Regions from separate parts of the Pantoea sp. R13S299 genome, predicted to be linked through region 4. Evidence: predicted binding sites of a transcription regulator. Region 4 holds the regulator's gene; each other region holds the start of a gene.
What was found. Region 4 encodes CRP, which controls carbon source genes, mostly activating them, when cyclic AMP is high. Its sites were predicted from a motif close to ATGTGANNNNNNTCACAT; they were not measured.
Positions count from the first base shown of each region.

Region 1 (4,196 bases), on a different contig from region 4:
AAGAAGCCGCTCAGCACAAACAGCAGTACGATCGCGGTCATCATCACTTTGGTGACCCGGTTCCAGCCGCTCTCTTCCACGCCTTTACCGATCAGGATACCCAGCACCAGGCCCGGCACGGCGTTGCCCATGATGAGCTGCGCCAGACCGCCAAAGATGGTGGCCCAGAAGCCTGACTTTTTGCCTGCGTCGATCGCCGCCAGCCAGAAAATCACCGGCATCACCGTGTTCACCAGCAGGTTTGCGGCGGGCACCAGCACTTTGACCGCCGTAACCTGCAGCGCAGCGGGAACCGCCGAGGCGGTAGAGTTGAGGAAGGCGACCACGATCATGCCGATGATGCCGCAGGCGATGGCCATTTTTTTCGGGTCATGCAGCGTCTCCGCCACATTACGGTTTTTCACCATCAGGGCAGCCGCACCCCAGTTTGGAATGATGCGGTGATCCACATCCTGCGTGAATGAACCGGCTGCGACAGACGATGCCCAGGCATTAAAAAAGAAGCCAAGACCAAAGGAGAAGTGGGAGGCCGGATCGCCTTCGCACGAGTTAAGCTCGCCCAGCGTACGAAAGGCGCCCATGCCTTGGGTGGTTGGAGCGTGGAACATGCGAGCAGCGCCCGCACCGACGCCAACCCCGACCAGCCCGCCAATGATCAACGACTTAAACAAAATGATTAAAAACATGTTGTTGTACCTTGTTGTCGTTTTTACCTGCCCTGCCTCAGCCGCTCCATCGCCCCGCCCGACCGCCGCGCTATCGCGACAGCTGGGAATCGGGCCAGTAGCTGGCTGATGTGAACAGGCTCTGTTTTATGATGCCGCCGTGAACGTCACCTGTTCGGTGTCGAAAACGGTGACGCTGACGGTGATCTCCAGCGTGACGCTGAAGCTCCTCCGCTGGCGCGCCAGAAAGAAGAAGAGAAACTTCTCGGTTTTGACGCTCTCCTGCGCGCGCAGCACCCGGACATCCTGAGGTTCAATGCGCAGCAGAATTTTTTGCGTCGCGCGCAGAACCTGGTTCTGCACCCGACTCAGGGCATCGGCAAAGGCTTTCGCTTTGGTGTCGCCTTTGCCCTCAACCGTCACCTGGGTAACGTATTGTTCTTTCATAATCAGCTGCCGTGCTTCTTGTTCCAGGCCTGCACCAGCCGCTCACCTAACTCTTCTTTATCCATAAAGCCGAAGCCCAGCACGGTGGCACCTTCATTAATGGCGGTGACGCCTTCGTCGACAGAGCGCATGCCATGTTTAGCTTTGTAGCCATATTTGTTCTGTGCGGTAATGGCCCCTGCGCCGCCGCTGCCGCAGAACGAGATGCCGAAATCGGCGTTTTCTGCCTTCATCACGTCACCCAGCTTCATGTCAGCGGCCACACCTGGCACCACGACGGCACGGCCACCCGCTTTCTCGATGCCCGCCGCCACTTTCTGGCCCTTACCTAAACGATCGCCAATCACGACTGTTACCATGTTGTGTTCCTCTCTAATTGTTGGATCGCGCGACTTCAATATGCACCGACAGCAGCCAGGCCTCTTCGCGGGGGAGATTGCCGAACAGATCGACGACCTGCTGCGCCAGCGCGACCGTTTCCGGCGGAATATCCTCAAACAGCTCCGCTTCCACTTCCGGCAGCGGCTCTCCGCTCAGCGAGCGTGACGCCATGGCACCGACATGCGATTGCAGCATCTGCTGCTGAACCGCATTGGGCTGAATGCCATGCTGCTGATAGATGGCCGCAATCTGCGTCATCACGCGCTCAGCCAGCTGTTGCACTTTCTCCGGTGGCGCTTCATACACCGGGACGCCGTTATTGCTCACCTTGCTACTCCTGTTAAACCGGATAATTCGCGTTAGAAACAAATTAACGGTCATCACCCCGGCTGTGGAGAGGCAACATTTCCAGCAGCAAGTGGAAATTGAAGTGAAGGTTGTGCGTCAGATCGCAGGCTGCACGCTTAGTGCGACACGCGTCGCATAATGCGCAAAATGATGGATTTAGCGGTGACAGACGGTGATGTTGTGCGACGACAGGCGTGACGCGTTGCGGTTCAGGGCGTGGTTATAAGCAGAAGTGATGGTAAAAGAGCGCCGGTCGGGCTGACCGGCGATCGGATTAACGGAATTTCTTATGGTTGGTATTGCGGATGTCATCAAATTTAGCCGCTTCGCGCTTTGCGCCCTCCACGTTGTTGGCTTTCGCCAGCGCGCTGACCACGTCGATCTGTGCGATGAGTGAGTCGAGGCCCGCGTGATAATCTTTGACCTGCGCGCTGTCAGCAGGCTGACCTTCCAGCTTATCCGGCGTCGATTTTTTAGCATCCTGCGCCGCGGCACGCATTTTAGTTAACGCCTGTTGCATCTCCTGAGCATTGTCACTTTTCTTGACGATTTTCAGGTTCGCATTCAGCGTGTCCATATCCTGCTCCAGATCCGCCGCATAGAGGCTGACGCTGGAGAACAACAGAGAAGCCGACAACATTGCAATTACATGCTTACGCATCATTACTTCCTTTTTATTGTGATGAAAAAAAAGCAGCCAACAGGCTGCTTCAGGAATTCATCTTTATTGTCCCGCTATCTTCATCTCAGGCAGTAACACGGAACCGCACTGAATATTGCTACGGGTTTCAATATCGTCACCAATCGTCACCATGTTGCGCCACATGTCTTTAAGATTTCCGGCGATGGTGACTTCGCTGACCGGGTACTGAATAACACCATTCTCGACCCAGAAACCGGCCGCACCGCGTGAGTAATCACCGGTAATGGCGCTGACGCCCTGGCCCATCAGCTCGGTCACGACTAATCCGGTGCCCATCTGCTTGAGCAGCTCGTCAAAGCTGTGGCCCTGACCGGCAATGCGCCAGTTATGAATGCCGCCAGCGTGACCGGTGCTGGTCAGGCCGAGTTTACGGGCTGAGTAACTGGTCAGCAGCCAGGTCTGCAGCACGCCATCTTTAATGATGTCGCGCGCCTGAGTCCGCACGCCTTCGCTGTCAAAAGGCGTAGAGGCCAGCCCTTTCAGCAGATGCGGCTGCTCATTGATGGTGAGCCACTCCGGCAGAATCTGCTGACCCATGGAATCCAGCAGGAAGGTTGACTTACGGTAAACGCTGCCGCCGCTAATCGCGCCAACCAGATGACCGAATAAGCCGGTCGCCACTTCAGAGGCAAAAATCACCGGGGCTTTCATCGTTGGGAGTTTACGCGGAGCCAGACGGGAGAGCGTGCGGCGTGCGCACTCTGCACCGACCCACTCCGGGCTTTTCAGATCTTCAAAGGCGCGGCCAATGGTGTAGGCGTAGTCGCGCTCCATGTTGCCATCCTGCTCGGCAATCACACTACTGGAGAGCGAGTGGCGGCTTGAGCAGTAGCTCTGCAACATGCCGTGACTGTTGCCAAAGACTTTGATGCCGACGTGGCTGTTGAAGCTGCCACCTTCGGTATTGGTGATACGCTTGTCTGCACGCAGAGACGCCTGTTCTGCCTGCGCAGCCAGTTCAATGGCACGGTCAGCATCAATCTCCCACGGATGGTAGAGATCCAGGTCCGGCGCATCATAGGCCAGCAGCTCTGCGTCGGCCGGTCCGGCAAACGGATCGGGCGAGGTGTAGCGCGCAATATCAATCGCCGCCTGCACGGTACGTTTGATCGCGTCCGGGCTGAGGTCGGTCGATGAGGCGCTGCCTTTACGATTCTGATGATAAACGGTGATGCCCAGCGCACCGTCGCTGTTGAATTCGACGTTTTCCACTTCGCCATAGCGGGTGCTGACCCCGATGCCGGTGGTTTTACTGACTGCCACTTCCGCGCTGTCAGTGCTTGCTTTAGCCAGTTCAAGTGCCTGCGCAATGGCCTGCTCCAGTACTTTTCGCTGTTCTGCAACCTGAGTAGATACGTTCATCGACCTGCCGTCTAATCTTATGTGTGAATGATTTGAGTCTATCAGAGTCAGAGAACAATTTCGCAGTCACCCGATAAACTGGTAGGATTAGCCTCTTTTTTTTGGGAGCCCGGAAATGACCAAACAGCCCGATGAGTGGCTCGACGATGTGCCAGATAATGACGAAGAAGAAGATGAAGAGATTATCTGGGTCAGTAAGAGTGAAATTAAACGCGATGCAGAAGAGTTAAAGCGCCTGGGTGCCGAACTGGTTGAGCTGGGTAAAAACTCGCTGGATAAAATCCCGCTGG
Region 1 is NZ_JBLYEF010000004.1:88,818-93,013, reverse strand. Features, by position in the region: gene ACN1CO_RS17505 (DUF4311 domain-containing protein) at 1-686, opposite strand, end outside; gene ACN1CO_RS17500 (DUF4312 family protein) at 813-1,112, opposite strand; gene ACN1CO_RS17495 (SFCGS family glycine-rich protein) at 1,115-1,471, opposite strand; gene ACN1CO_RS17490 (glycine dehydrogenase) at 1,485-1,820, opposite strand; gene cybC (cytochrome b562) at 2,116-2,502, opposite strand; gene pmbA (metalloprotease PmbA) at 2,566-3,906, opposite strand; gene yjgA (ribosome biogenesis factor YjgA) at 4,022-4,196, shown strand, end outside.
Region 1: ACN1CO_RS17490 (glycine dehydrogenase) is a predicted target of CRP. The motif match lies at 1,961-1,978, and genes of this name have one in related genera.

Region 2 (4,196 bases), on a different contig from region 4:
TTAGGGCAGCTTTCAGAACGTCGTCTGGATTATGCCGATCTCTATTTTCAGTCCAGCTTTCACGAATCCTGGGTGCTGGAAGACAAAATTATAAAAGATGGCTCATACCATATCGATCAGGGTGTGGGCGTGCGCGCGGTCAGCGGTGAGAAAACCGGCTTCGCCTATGCAGACCAGATCACGCTGAATGCGCTGCGTCTCTCTTCTGAAGCGGCACGCAGCATTGTGCGTGAACAGGGCAATGGCAAGGCACACACGCTGTCTGCCGTGATGAACCGTTCGCTCTATTCGGCGGTCGATCCGCTGAGCAGCCTGACGCGTGAAGACAAAATTGCCCTGCTGCATCGCGTTGATAAAGTCGCCCGTGCGGCTGACCCGCGCGTACAGGAAGTGAATGCCAGCCTGACCGGTGTTTATGAGCAGGTACTGGTAGCCGCGACTGACGGCACGCTGGCGGCAGACGTTCGTCCGCTGGTTCGCCTCTCTATCAGCGTTCAGGTTGAAGACCAGGGCAAGCGTGAGCGCGGCGCAAGCGGCGGCGGTGCACGTACCGGTTATGCGTTCTTCCTTGAAGATGAAAATGGCGAAGTGCGCGCTGACGCCTGGGCGCGTGAAGCGGTGCGCATGGCGCTGGTTAATCTCTCTGCTGTGGCGGCACCTGCTGGCGCGTTGCCGGTGGTGCTGGGCGCGGGCTGGCCTGGCGTCCTGCTCCATGAAGCGGTCGGTCACGGTCTGGAAGGTGACTTCAACCGCCGTGGCACCTCGGTGTTCAGCGGTAAAATCGGTCAGCAAGTCGCGTCTGAACTCTGTACCGTGGTAGATGACGGCACCCTTGAAGGGCTGCGCGGTTCACTGGCGGTGGATGATGAAGGCGTTCCCGGCCAGTACAACATGCTGATTGAGAATGGTATGCTGAAAGGCTACATGCAGGACAAGCTGAACGCGCGTCTGATGGGCGTCAGCCCGACCGGTAACGGACGCCGTGAATCTTACGCGCATCTGCCGATGCCGCGCATGACCAACACTTATATGCTGGCAGGCAAATCATCGCCGCAGGATATTATTGAAAGTGTTGAGTACGGCATCTATGCGCCGAACTTTGGTGGTGGTCAGGTGGATATCACCTCCGGCAAATTTGTCTTCTCAACTTCAGAGGCTTATCTGATTGAGAACGGCAAAATCACCAAACCGGTCAAAGGTGCCACGCTGATTGGCTCCGGCATTGAAGCGATGCAGCAGATCTCGATGGTGGGTAATGACCTGGCGCTGGATAAAGGCGTGGGCGTCTGCGGTAAAGAGGGCCAGAGCCTGCCGGTCGGTGTCGGTCAGCCTACCCTGAAGCTGGATAAACTGACCATCGGCGGCACCGCCTGATGTGACCTTAACAACCCGCCGCCCGGCGGGTTGTCAGAATGCTGACAAATCCAAAGCCGGATGAACCTGGCAGCAATGCAATAGCTGAAAGCGCAGGGAACACGGGCAGAGGAGGAAAGCGTACCGCGCCACGGATGGCGCGGGCCGAGCGTGTCAGGGATGACATCTTTTGCGTCTTTCCGATCTGACCGTGTTCCCTTCGCTGGCTGGGTCTCACAGCTGGCCGGGGCAGATGTTGTCAACAATCTCTTGCTAGCTTTTACGGTGCTGCTGATACTGCTCGGCCACCTGTTCAAAATAGCCGGTCAGATAATCGATACAGACCTGCACCTTGAGCGGCAACTTATCTTTCTCGGTATAGAGCGCATAGACCGGACGCGGATCGGACTGATACTGCGGAAACAGAATATCGATCTCCCCTGCGGTGATCTCATCAATCACCCACATCATCGGCACATAGGCGATGCCATTGCCCGACTTCAGCCAGCGGATCAACGTCAGCGAATCATTGGTCACGAAACGTCCCTGCGGTGCCAGGCGGGTCACGAGGCCCTCCGGCGCAATCAGCTCGAAATTATTGTCGGGTCGAACGCTATATTCCAGCCAGGAAAAATTATCGATATCACCCGGCTTCTCCGGCGTGCCGTGCTGCGCCAGATAGCTTTTTGCGGCGCACACCACCATCGGCATTGCGCCAAGACGACGCGAAAAGAGGCTGGAGTCTTTTAATGCACCTACCCGAATCACCAGATCCAGACCATCCGCAATCAAATCCGGAGCCGGCACGCCGGTGACCAGATTCACACTCAGCCCAGGATATTCCCGCAGCATATCGCTGGTCATACCGGCTAACACGTTCTGCGCCATGGTCGAGGAGCTGCCAATTCGCAGTACGCCAATCGGCGTATTGTTAAACGCATAGAGCTGCTCATGCACCTGCGTCGCTTCCGCCAGCATACGACGGCAGCCCTGATAATAGATTTTACCCGCTTCGGTCAGTCCGATACTGCGGGTACTGCGATTCAGCAGCTTAACCTGCAATGCATCTTCCAGTTTCGCGACGATCTGGCTAATCGATGAGACGCTCAGATGAAGCTGACGCGCCGCAGCGGTAAATGAGCCCAGTTCAACCACTCTGGCAAAGACAGACATGCCTTTCAGTCGTTCCATTGTTTACTCTGGCTTAAAAGTGATTTAGATCACCTTCTGTAGAAAACTTATAGTCAGGCGCGTTATTATAAGCGCGCCGGGGTATTTCCCGGTGATTCTTCATTGCCTGATACCCTTCGATGATACGCTATTATTAAGCCAGCTGCGGTTCGGATAGCGCTGCCAGAGGGTTTTCCTGCGACATCTGAAAAGGCAACGAAGTATCCCGGCAAGGTCGAACTAAGGATTTGTGATGAGTGTGCTTCCGGTATTTGTCATGTTTGGGCTCTCTTTTCCGCCCGTTTTCATCGAACTTATTATTTCACTGATGCTGTTCTGGTTAGTGAAACGTGTGCTGACGCCGAGCGGTATCTACGATCTTGTCTGGCATCCGGCACTTTTTAATACAGCGCTTTACTGCTGTGTGTTTTACCTTGTCTCCCGTTTATTAGTCTGAGGTTGAAGTGAAAGCACTCATAAGAAAAATCGCGCGCTACGCGATCACTATCCTGCTGGTCATCATTGCTGTGGTCATCATCTTCCGCGCCTGGGTGTTCTATACCGAATCGCCCTGGACGCGTGATGCGCGTTTCGCGGCTGACGTGGTGGCGATCTCGCCGGATGTTACCGGCCTGATTACCGAGGTCCCGGTACACGACAACCAACTGGTGAAGAAGGGCGATACCCTGTTTGTCGTTGACCGGCCGCGCTACCAGAAAGCGCTCGATCAGGCTCAGGCGGATGTTGAATATTACCAGGCGCTGGTCAGTGAGAAACGTCGCGAAGCCGGACGCCGTAATCAGCTTGGCACCTCAGCAATGTCCCGCGAGGCGATTGAGCAATCCAACAACGATCTGCAAACCAGTGAGCATCAGCTGGCGAAATCGGTGGCGACACGCGATCTGGCTGCGATCGACCTTGAGCGCACCACCGTGAAAGCGCCTTCCGATGGCTGGGTCACTAACCTCAATGTTTACCAGGGCGAGTTTATTACCCGTGGTTCTGTGGCGGTGGCGCTGGTGCAGCAGCACTCTTTCTATGTGCTGGCTTACCTGGAAGAGACCAAACTGCATGGCGTGGAGAGGGGATTCCGCGCGGAAGTGACCCCACTCGGCAGCAATATTGTGTTGCGTGGCACCGTTGACAGCGTGGCGGCGGGCGTGACCAACAGCAGCAGCTCAGTCGACAGCAAAGGGATGGCGACGGTAGATTCCAACCTGGAGTGGGTCCGTCTGGCGCAGCGTGTGCCGGTCCGCATCCGGCTTGATCAGCAGCCCGGCAATCGCTTCCCGGCGGGTACCACGGCAACGGTGGTTATCACCGGTCAGGCCGATCGTCAGCCTGAGCATGTTTCACCGATGATCCGACTGTTTAATCGCCTGCGTGAGTTTGGTTAAGAGGGCGATATGATTCAGTTCCTGCGGTTCCCGGTAAAGCTCACCTTTGCGCTGGTGTTAGCGCTGATGGTCGGCTTTCATCTCAACCTTGAAACGCCACGCTGGGCGGTGATGACCGCCGGGATCGTGGCGGGCGGCACCGCGTTTGCGGCCGGTGGCGATCCCTATTCAGGGGCGCTGCGCTATCGCGGTGTGTTACGTATTATCGGGACATTTATCGGCTGTATCGCCGCGCTGACTATCATGATCGCCACCGTTCGTGCGCCGGTCGTAATG
Region 2 is NZ_JBLYEF010000004.1:25,127-29,322, forward strand. Features, by position in the region: gene tldD (metalloprotease TldD) at 1-1,374, shown strand, start outside; gene ACN1CO_RS17170 (hypothetical protein) at 1,382-1,540, opposite strand; gene aaeR (HTH-type transcriptional activator AaeR) at 1,627-2,544, opposite strand; gene aaeX (p-hydroxybenzoic acid efflux pump operon protein AaeX) at 2,777-2,980, shown strand; gene aaeA (p-hydroxybenzoic acid efflux pump subunit AaeA) at 2,988-3,920, shown strand; gene aaeB (p-hydroxybenzoic acid efflux pump subunit AaeB) at 3,930-4,196, shown strand, end outside.
Region 2: aaeR (HTH-type transcriptional activator AaeR) is a predicted target of CRP. The motif match lies at 2,562-2,579, and genes of this name have one in related genera.

Region 3 (4,196 bases), on a different contig from region 4:
GATCTGGATGGCACGCTGCTTTCCCCCGAACATCGTCTGACTCCTTTTGCGCGTGAAACGCTGCAGCAGCTGGTCGCGAAAGATATTCACTTTGTGTTCGCCACCGGCCGTCATCATATCGATGTCGGACAGATGCGCGACAGTCTGGCGATTCCGGCCTATATGATCACCTCAAACGGCGCACGCGTGCACAACGCAGAGGGCGAACTGGTGTTCAGTCATAATCTGGATGAGGATATCGCCAGCGATCTGTTTGGCCTGCAATATCATCACAGCGATATTCTGACGCACGTTTACCGCGACGATGAGTGGTTTGTCAGCCGTTCAAGCCCGGCTGAGCAGGACTATTTCCGCGAGTCGGTCTTCAACTATCAGGTCTATGAGCCGGGCCTGCTGCCAACCGATAACATCAGTAAGGTCTTCTTTACCTGCGAAAATCCCGAGCATCTGATTCCGATGGAGCAGGCGATTGAAGCGCGCTGGGGCGATCGGGTTAACGTCAGTTTCTCGCTGCCGACCTGTCTGGAAGTGATGGCGGGCGGCGTGTCGAAAGGGCATGCGCTGGAAGCAGTCGCGAAGACGCTAGGCCACACGCTGAAAAGCTGTATCGCCTTTGGCGATGGCATGAATGATGTGGAGATGCTGAGCATGGCGGGTAAGGGCTATATCATGCAGAATGCCCATCAGCGGTTGAAAGATACGCTGCCGGAGCTGGAGGTGATTGGTTCGAATGCTGATGATGCGGTGCCGCAGACGCTGCGCACGCTCTATCTGGCTTAAGCCGTTAGCGTAAAAAGGGCCGTTATCCGGCCCTTTTTTATTGCCGTCAGGCGAGGGTCTTTTTGTGTTTGTGTTCGCTGACCATCGTCAGTAACAGCAGAATAACCGCCAGCACACAGCCTGCAATCATCACTATGAAGCCGCCGTCCCAGCCGAAGTAATCGACGGTGTAACCGACAATGGCGCTGGCCGCGACCGATCCACCCAGGTAGCCGAACAGGCCGGTAAAGCCCGCCGCCGTTCCCGCCGCTTTTTTCGGTGCCAGCTCCAGCGCGTGCAGACCAATCAGCATCACCGGACCGTAGATCAGGAAGCCAATCACGATCATGCAGGCCATGTCGACGCCAGGATTGCCCGCCGGGTTGAGCCAGTAGATCACGGTCGCGATGGTCACCAGCGTCATAAAGAACACCCCGGTCGCACCGCGATTACCACGGAATACTTTGTCCGACATCCAGCCGCACAGCAGCGTTCCCGGAATCCCCGCATACTCATAGAGGAAGTAGGCCCACGACGATTTATCCAGCGTGAAGTGTTTTACTTCGCGCAGATAGGTCGGTGACCAGTCGAGGATGCCGTAGCGCAGCAGATAGACAAACACGTTAGCCAGCGCGATGTACCACAGCAGTTTGTTCGGCAACACATACTTCATGAAGATCTGTTTTGCCGTCAGCTCCTCTTCGTGGCTGGCATCGTAGTCAGGCGGATAGTCGTTTTTATACTCTTCAATCGGCGGCAGACCGCAGGATTGTGGCGTATCGCGCATCAGCGCAAAGGCCAGAATCGCAATGGCAATCGCGCCAAACGCTGGCATGTAGAGTGCCGCTTTCCAGTCGTTGAACCACGCCATACCGAGCAGGAACAGCAGAGGCGGAATGCCGCCGCCCACGTTATGGGCACAGTTCCAGACCGAGACGATCCTGCCGCGCTCTTTCTGTGACCACCAGTGAACCATGGTGCGCCCACAGGGTGGCCAGCCCATGCCCTGGAACCAGCCGCAGACAAACAGCAGCACGAACATCACCATGATGCTGGAGGTCGCCCAGGGGACGAATCCCATAATCAGCATTACTGCCGCAGCCAGAATCAGACCGGCCGGTAAGAAGACGCGCGGGTTTGAGCGGTCAGAGACCGAGCCCATGATGAATTTTGAAAAGCCGTAGGCAATGGAGATGCCGGACAGGGCAAAACCGAGATCGCCTCGTGAAAAACCCTGCTCCACCAGATAGGGCATGGCGAGTGCGAAGTTTTTTCTGACCAGGTAGTAGGCCGCATAACCAAAGAAGATCCCGATGAAAATTTGCCAGCGCAGACGACGGTAGAGCGGATCAACGTGATCCTCCGCCACCTGCGGCTGACGTGGTGCAGGTTTAAAAATGCTCAGCATCAGTGAGGCCCTCCAGGGCACATTATGATTTTTGATTCCCAGCAGGTTGGGGCAGAAAAGAGCAGAACAAAATGGACGCAGGATGTTCCATTTCGCGCAAAGAATAATGTTAGTTGCGCAACGTTACTGTGATGAATGACACATTTGTTACAGTTTTATTACAGTTGAGAGCGAAAGTGATCACGTGATGGATTATTTCGCGCATTTTATCTGGCTGAAAACCTATTCAGCCGCCAGTTATGTCAGGGAGTGTAAGCAGGCTATCCAGTGGTTATTCTGATCGCCTGGTTTGTAATCAGATGTCAACCAGATTTCACAGCCTGACGGCGGCACATTGTTTACACTGGCGGCCTGTTCATTTCGGGGTCGTCGCCGTGTTTTTATTAATCATTACCACCATCCTGTGGGCTTTTTCGTTCAGCCTGATTGGCGAATACCTTGCCGGGCAGGTGGACAGCTGGTTCTCTGTACTGATGCGTCTGGCGCTGGCTGCGCTGGTGTTTTTACCGTTCCTGCGCTGGCGTGGTCATCGTCCTTCAACGCTGCTGCTTTACATGCTGGTGGGGATGCTGCAGCTGGGTGTGATGTATCTGCTGAGCTTTGAAGCCTATCTCTACCTTAGCGTGTCGGAGTTCCTGCTGTTTACGGTGATGACGCCGCTCTATGTGACGCTGATTTACGATCTGATCAGCCGTCGTCCGCTGCGCATTGGCTATATCTTCAGTGCGCTACTGGCGGTGGCTGGCGCGGCCATTATTCGCTATGACAAAGTCAGCGATCATTTCTGGTTTGGTCTGCTGTTAGTGCAACTGGCAAACATCTGCTTTGCGGCAGGAATGGTGGGCTATAAGCGTCTGCAGGAGACCCGCCCGATGCCGCAGCACACGGCCTTCTCCTGGTTCTATCTGGGTGCGGTGTTGATTGCGGTGATCGCGTGGTGTGCCTGGGGCAATCCGCAGAAGCTGCCGACCACCTCACTACAGTGGGGCATTCTGGTCTGGCTGGGCGTCGCCGCTTCCGGTCTCGGCTATTTCATGTGGAACTACGGTGCAACGCAGGTCGATGCTGGCACGCTGGGCATTATGAATAACATGCACGTGCCCGCCGGGCTGCTGGTGAATCTGGCTATCTGGCAGGAGAAACCGCACTGGCCGAGCTTTATTGCGGGCGCGCTGGTGATCATCGCCTCGCTGTGGGTGCATAAGCGCTGGGTAGTGGGGCGCGGTCAGAAGTGACTTTGCTGGTGGTCGGGTGCGTTCTGCCCGCAGAAAGGGTCTGCAATTTAAAGACGGCGTAAAGTATGAGTTGCTTCTCTGCGATAGACACTCGACGCCGTGATCCGACACCAGCCTCTAATGAGCTGGACGGCCATTATCACTTACTTACTCTGTCTGGTTATCTCAGATAGGGTATCTTCATACCAAATAATCCATTAAGTACCCGGAATATTTTATTAACCAGCAGACTGTTTTTATTAACGGAGCTTAACTGCACGACTTCCGCGCTGGCACTTTCTGTTCCTGCACCGCTGGCCTGGCTTGTTTCAAAATGAGTTAATTCACGCATATTTCTTCCTGATTGAATGATTGAAAGTTAACCCGGCAAGGTGCGAATCAGGTATTGACTGCGCCCCACCAGAATCAATCATGCATCAGGAAACATTATGAAATAAATAGTAATATCTTTAAAGGCCTCGTTATGGGATCTCTGATCTTTCAGAAAAAAGATCGGCGCCGCCAGGCCTCTATTTATCGCGCGGGGCTTGTGACGGACGCTGAATCATCGCCAGCCCTTTCAGGAAGTTACGCAGAATCTGGTCGCCGCACTCGCGGTAGTTCTTATGATCGGGCTTGCGGAAAATCGCGCCGATTTCGGCCTGTGAAACGGTAAAATTCACGCGTTTCAGGACATCCGGGATGTCGGTGGTTTTCAGATCAAAAGCGATGCGCAGCTTTCTCATGAAGATGTTGTTAGTCATCCTGCGCTCAATCGATGGCGCGGGTGCATCTTCGCTTTTGCCACGACGGTA
Region 3 is NZ_JBLYEF010000006.1:25,306-29,501, reverse strand. Features, by position in the region: gene yigL (sugar/pyridoxal phosphate phosphatase YigL) at 1-780, shown strand, start outside; gene glpT (glycerol-3-phosphate transporter) at 827-2,167, opposite strand; gene ACN1CO_RS20590 (carboxylate/amino acid/amine transporter) at 2,542-3,402, shown strand; gene ACN1CO_RS20585 (hypothetical protein) at 3,563-3,733, opposite strand; gene ACN1CO_RS20580 (DUF1456 family protein) at 3,912-4,196, opposite strand, start outside.
Region 3: glpT (glycerol-3-phosphate transporter) is a predicted target of CRP. The motif match lies at 2,294-2,311, and genes of this name have one in related genera.

Region 4 (4,196 bases):
GGTAGCGCTGTAACCGTTCTGGCTGACGAACATGATGGTCATCAGGATCCAGTAGGGTTTGGGGATGTTGAAGAACAGCGCCAGCGCGCTTCCCAGCATCAGCATGACTGCAAAGCGGCCGGCAGTGCGCAGTGCCGACGAGCGGAATGAGAGATAACTGCGCAGCGCCGGTAACAGCGGCAGACGGCGCTGGCGGTCCGCCATCAGATCGCGTTGATACAACGGTTTCTGGGTGCGCAGGACCCGCGCAATGCGATTGAAGTGGTAAAGGCAGAAGTTACCTACCGGATTGTCGGGATGCTGATGGGCGATCTTTTCCAGCGCACCGAGCTGTTTATCCATTGCAAAGCGATCGGGTAGCTGGTGATAAAGGATGTTATCCGCCAGCACACGCAGCCGGGCCGAGATGGTTTTGGCATTCCAGCGAATGACCGCTTCGGCATGGCTCTGCTCGACCAGTTTTTGCACCTCTTCCGGCCGATGCAGGCTGACTGAGATATGCTCCTGCAGATCCAGTGCCACCTGAAAGGCGCGCGTCAGCCGTTTATGGCTGTGATCGCGGCTTGCCGACAGCATGTGCATCTGCTGATAACAGGTGTTGATCAAATCGACCACTTTCTGCTGACGTGCCAGCAGCGGCGGCAGCGCCTTTTCCGGATCGGTGAGCTGCGTGAGCAGGGTATATTTGGCGTCGCAGTAGTTAGCCAGCTCGCGGTAGATCAGGCTGAGGCTTTCGCGCATCGGCTGCTCTTTCCACAGCCAGAACCAGAACCAGTTGAAGACCCCATACCAGAGCGTGCCGCCGATATAGAGCAGCGGGGTGACGTAGATGGGCATGCGGCCAATCAGGCTGAGGGTGAAGATGGCGGCGATAAGGGTGCCGGGCAGCAGGCGGCCATGCAGCGGGCTGATTTCACCGGTGACGCCGAGCAGCAGGGGCATAGCGAAGAGGATCAGCGGCAGTGGAATCGCATGCAGGGTGAGCCACTGAATCAGAAAGCTGCCGAGGGCAAACAGGCTGCCGCCAACAATCAGACGTTTGAAGAAGCGTTTGTGCGGGGTATCCAGACCGGAAATGTTGCAGCAGGCGGGCACTAACGAGAACAGCAGACCTTTTTGCAGGTCGCCAGCCAGCCAGCCCAGCGCCACTGGCAGACAGAGGACCAGCGTTTGCCTCAAGGCATAGTTAACTTCAGGATGGTAAATGATTCGACGCCACATCGGCCCAACACAAACAATAACGGCGTGATGTTGCCATCACGCCGTGGGTGACAGGAATTAGCGGGTGCCGTAAACGACGATGGTTTTGCCGTGTGCGGAGATCAGGTTCTGATCTTCCAGCATCTTCAAAATACGGCCCACGGTTTCGCGTGAACAACCAACAATCTGGCCAATTTCCTGACGAGTGATTTTAATTTGCATGCCGTCGGGATGCGTCATGGCATCTGGCTGCTTCGCCAGGTTGAGCAGGGTCTGTGCAATGCGTCCGGTGACGTCGAGGAAAGCGAGGTTACCCACTTTTTCAGACGTGACCTGCAGGCGACTCGCCATCTGTGCTGAGAGTCGCATCAGGATGTCGGGGTTAACCTGGATCAGCTGACGGAATTTCTTGTAAGAAATTTCCGCCACTTCGCACGCGCTTTTCGCACGTACCCAGGCGCTGCGCTCCTGGCCTTCTTCGAAGAGGCCAAGCTCACCAATGAAATCGCCCTGATTCAGGTAGGAAAGAATCATCTCTTTGCCTTCTTCATCTTTAATCAGAACCGCGACGGAACCTTTAACGATGTAGTAAAGCGTTTCTGCTTTTTCACCTTGGTGAATAAGCGTACTTTTGGATGGATACTTGTGAATATGGCAATGGGACAGGAACCATTCGAGTGTAGGGTCTGTTTGCGGTTTGCCGAGAACCATTCGCTATTATCCTCTGTTGTAATCGTGCCCAAAATACAGGGGGCAGTTTTCCCTGTCAGGCGGTGAAAGCTTCAAGCGTTTCCCTTTCAGGAAATTATTCGGGCCGCATCAGGCGCAGTGCGCATCATTCTTCCCGGCTTCGCCATCGGGTGACGAAAAATATTTTCAGCACTGTTTGTAGCACAGCTTTTGCCGACTGTCTTCTGTTGTCTCGCTTCAGCTACAGGCGGATTTCTCTGGATTGCTGTTTACCAGGTGAAAGCGTAGTCTGGCGGCAAAACAGCGTATTCCGGAGCAAAAATCATGCAGGCAAGAGTGAAGTGGGTAGAAGGGCTGACATTCCTCGGAGAATCCTCATCCGGCCATCAGATACTGATGGATGGCAATTCAGGTGATAAAGCGCCCAGCCCAATGGAGATGGTGCTGATGGCGGCTGGCGGATGCAGCGCGATTGATGTGGTTTCAATTCTGCAAAAAGGCCGCAACGATGTGGCTGATTGTGAAGTAAAACTGACCTCAGAACGTCGTGAAGAGGCGCCGAGAATCTTTACGCACATCAACCTGCATTTTATCGTGAGTGGTAAAGCGCTCCAGGATAAAGCGGTCTCACGCGCGGTGGATCTTTCTGCAGAAAAATATTGCTCGGTGGCCATCATGCTGGGTAAAGGTGTGACGATGACGCATAGCTATGAAGTGGTTGAGCTGTAACAGTCGCAGTTTTTTTCAAAGTTGCTGGTAGTCCGGTGTGAGGCCGTGCCTGGATGGGGAATTCGCTTTGAGACTTTGCTGGCGCAGGGGAACCGGGTCAGATCGGAAAGTCGCTTGAGCCAATCCCTGGCCGCTCGGCCCGCGCGATTACGCACCTCATCCCTGAGGTGCGCCCGTTGCCGGGCCAACGCGTTGCGTTGTTCAAAAACGCTCCCGGCGTTTTTGTCCCTGGCGCGGGACGCTTTCCTCTTGTGACCCGGTTCCCTGCGTGTTAAGTTTTTTCGCTGCTGTTAGACTTATCCAGCATTGGCATTAGTCTGGAAAGGCCCTTTTGAACTCTTACTCTATCCGTTTACCTTCCATCAGCCGTTTCACCAGCGGGCCCATGATCAACTCCATCGCCAGACCCATTTTGCCGCCGGGCACGACCAGCGTATTGATGTGCGAGATAAATGATCCCTGCAGCATCGCCAGCAGGTAGGGGAAGTCGATATCTTCCAGCGCCTGAAAGTGAATCACCACAAAGCTCTCATCCAGTGACGGAATGGCGCGGGCCGCGAACGGGTTTGAGGTATCGACGGTCGGGACGCGCTGAAAGTTGAGGTGGGTGCGTGAGAACTGCGGCGTGATGAAGTTGATGTAATCCTCCATTGAGCGCACCACGGAATCCATCACCGCTTCACGTGAATGACCGCGCTCGCCAGTGTCGCGCACCAGCTTCTGAATCCACTCCAGGTTAACAATCGGCACCACGCCCACCAGCAGATCGACCTGTTCCGCCACGTTGTGTTGTGCTGTTACCACGCCACCGTGCAGTCCTTCATAGAAAAGAATGTCGGTGTTCTGCGGCAGCGGCTGCCATGGCGTAAAGGTGCCGGGCACCTGATTCCACGGTACTGCTTCATCGTAGGTGTGCAGATATTTACGCGATTGCCCCTGTCCGCTTTGACCATACTCTTTAAAGCTCTGTTCCAGCAGGCCAAAGTCATTAGCTTCCGGACCGAAGTAGCTGACATGACGCCCTAAATCGCGCGCTTTACGAATCGCCATATCCATTTCAGGGCGGGTAAAGCGGTGAAAGCTGTCACCTTCCAGCTCGGCCGCATGAAGATCGAGCTGCTGAAAGATTTTGCGAAACGCGAGGCTGGTAGTGGTGGTCCCTGCGCCGCTGGAACCGGTCACCGCGATAATGGGATGACGTGCAGACATAGAAAAGCTCCCTGTGAGGTCGGGCGATGAGCATTGTTATCATGAAATGATGCCGGGTGCATCAGCCGCGAAATTCTTTGCGTGGCATGATATTGACCGATTCATGCAGTTCCGACCACACCAGCACCACTTCACCGGTTTCCAGCTGGCGTCGCACATCAGCCACCTTGTCCAGCAGGCTGCGTTCCTGCTCGCCATAGTCCGTACCTTCGCGCAGCACAAAGGTTTCAATCAGATTTTCAAGGGTCTCTGGTGAGACCTGTTGCCAGGGAATAATCACGAGATCAGTTATCCAGAATAGGGGCGATCCACTGCGGGATGCGCTGTTCCAGCCACATTTCAGGCTGGCGTAACGTCCCGCCGACAAA
Region 4 is NZ_JBLYEF010000005.1:214,588-218,783, forward strand. Features, by position in the region: gene ACN1CO_RS20100 (YccS/YhfK family putative transporter) at 1-1,221, opposite strand, end outside; gene crp (cAMP-activated global transcriptional regulator CRP) at 1,279-1,911, opposite strand; gene ACN1CO_RS20110 (OsmC family protein) at 2,215-2,619, shown strand; gene ACN1CO_RS20115 (phosphoribulokinase) at 2,959-3,828, opposite strand; gene ACN1CO_RS20120 (YheU family protein) at 3,890-4,108, opposite strand; gene ACN1CO_RS20125 (hydrolase) at 4,113-4,196, opposite strand, start outside.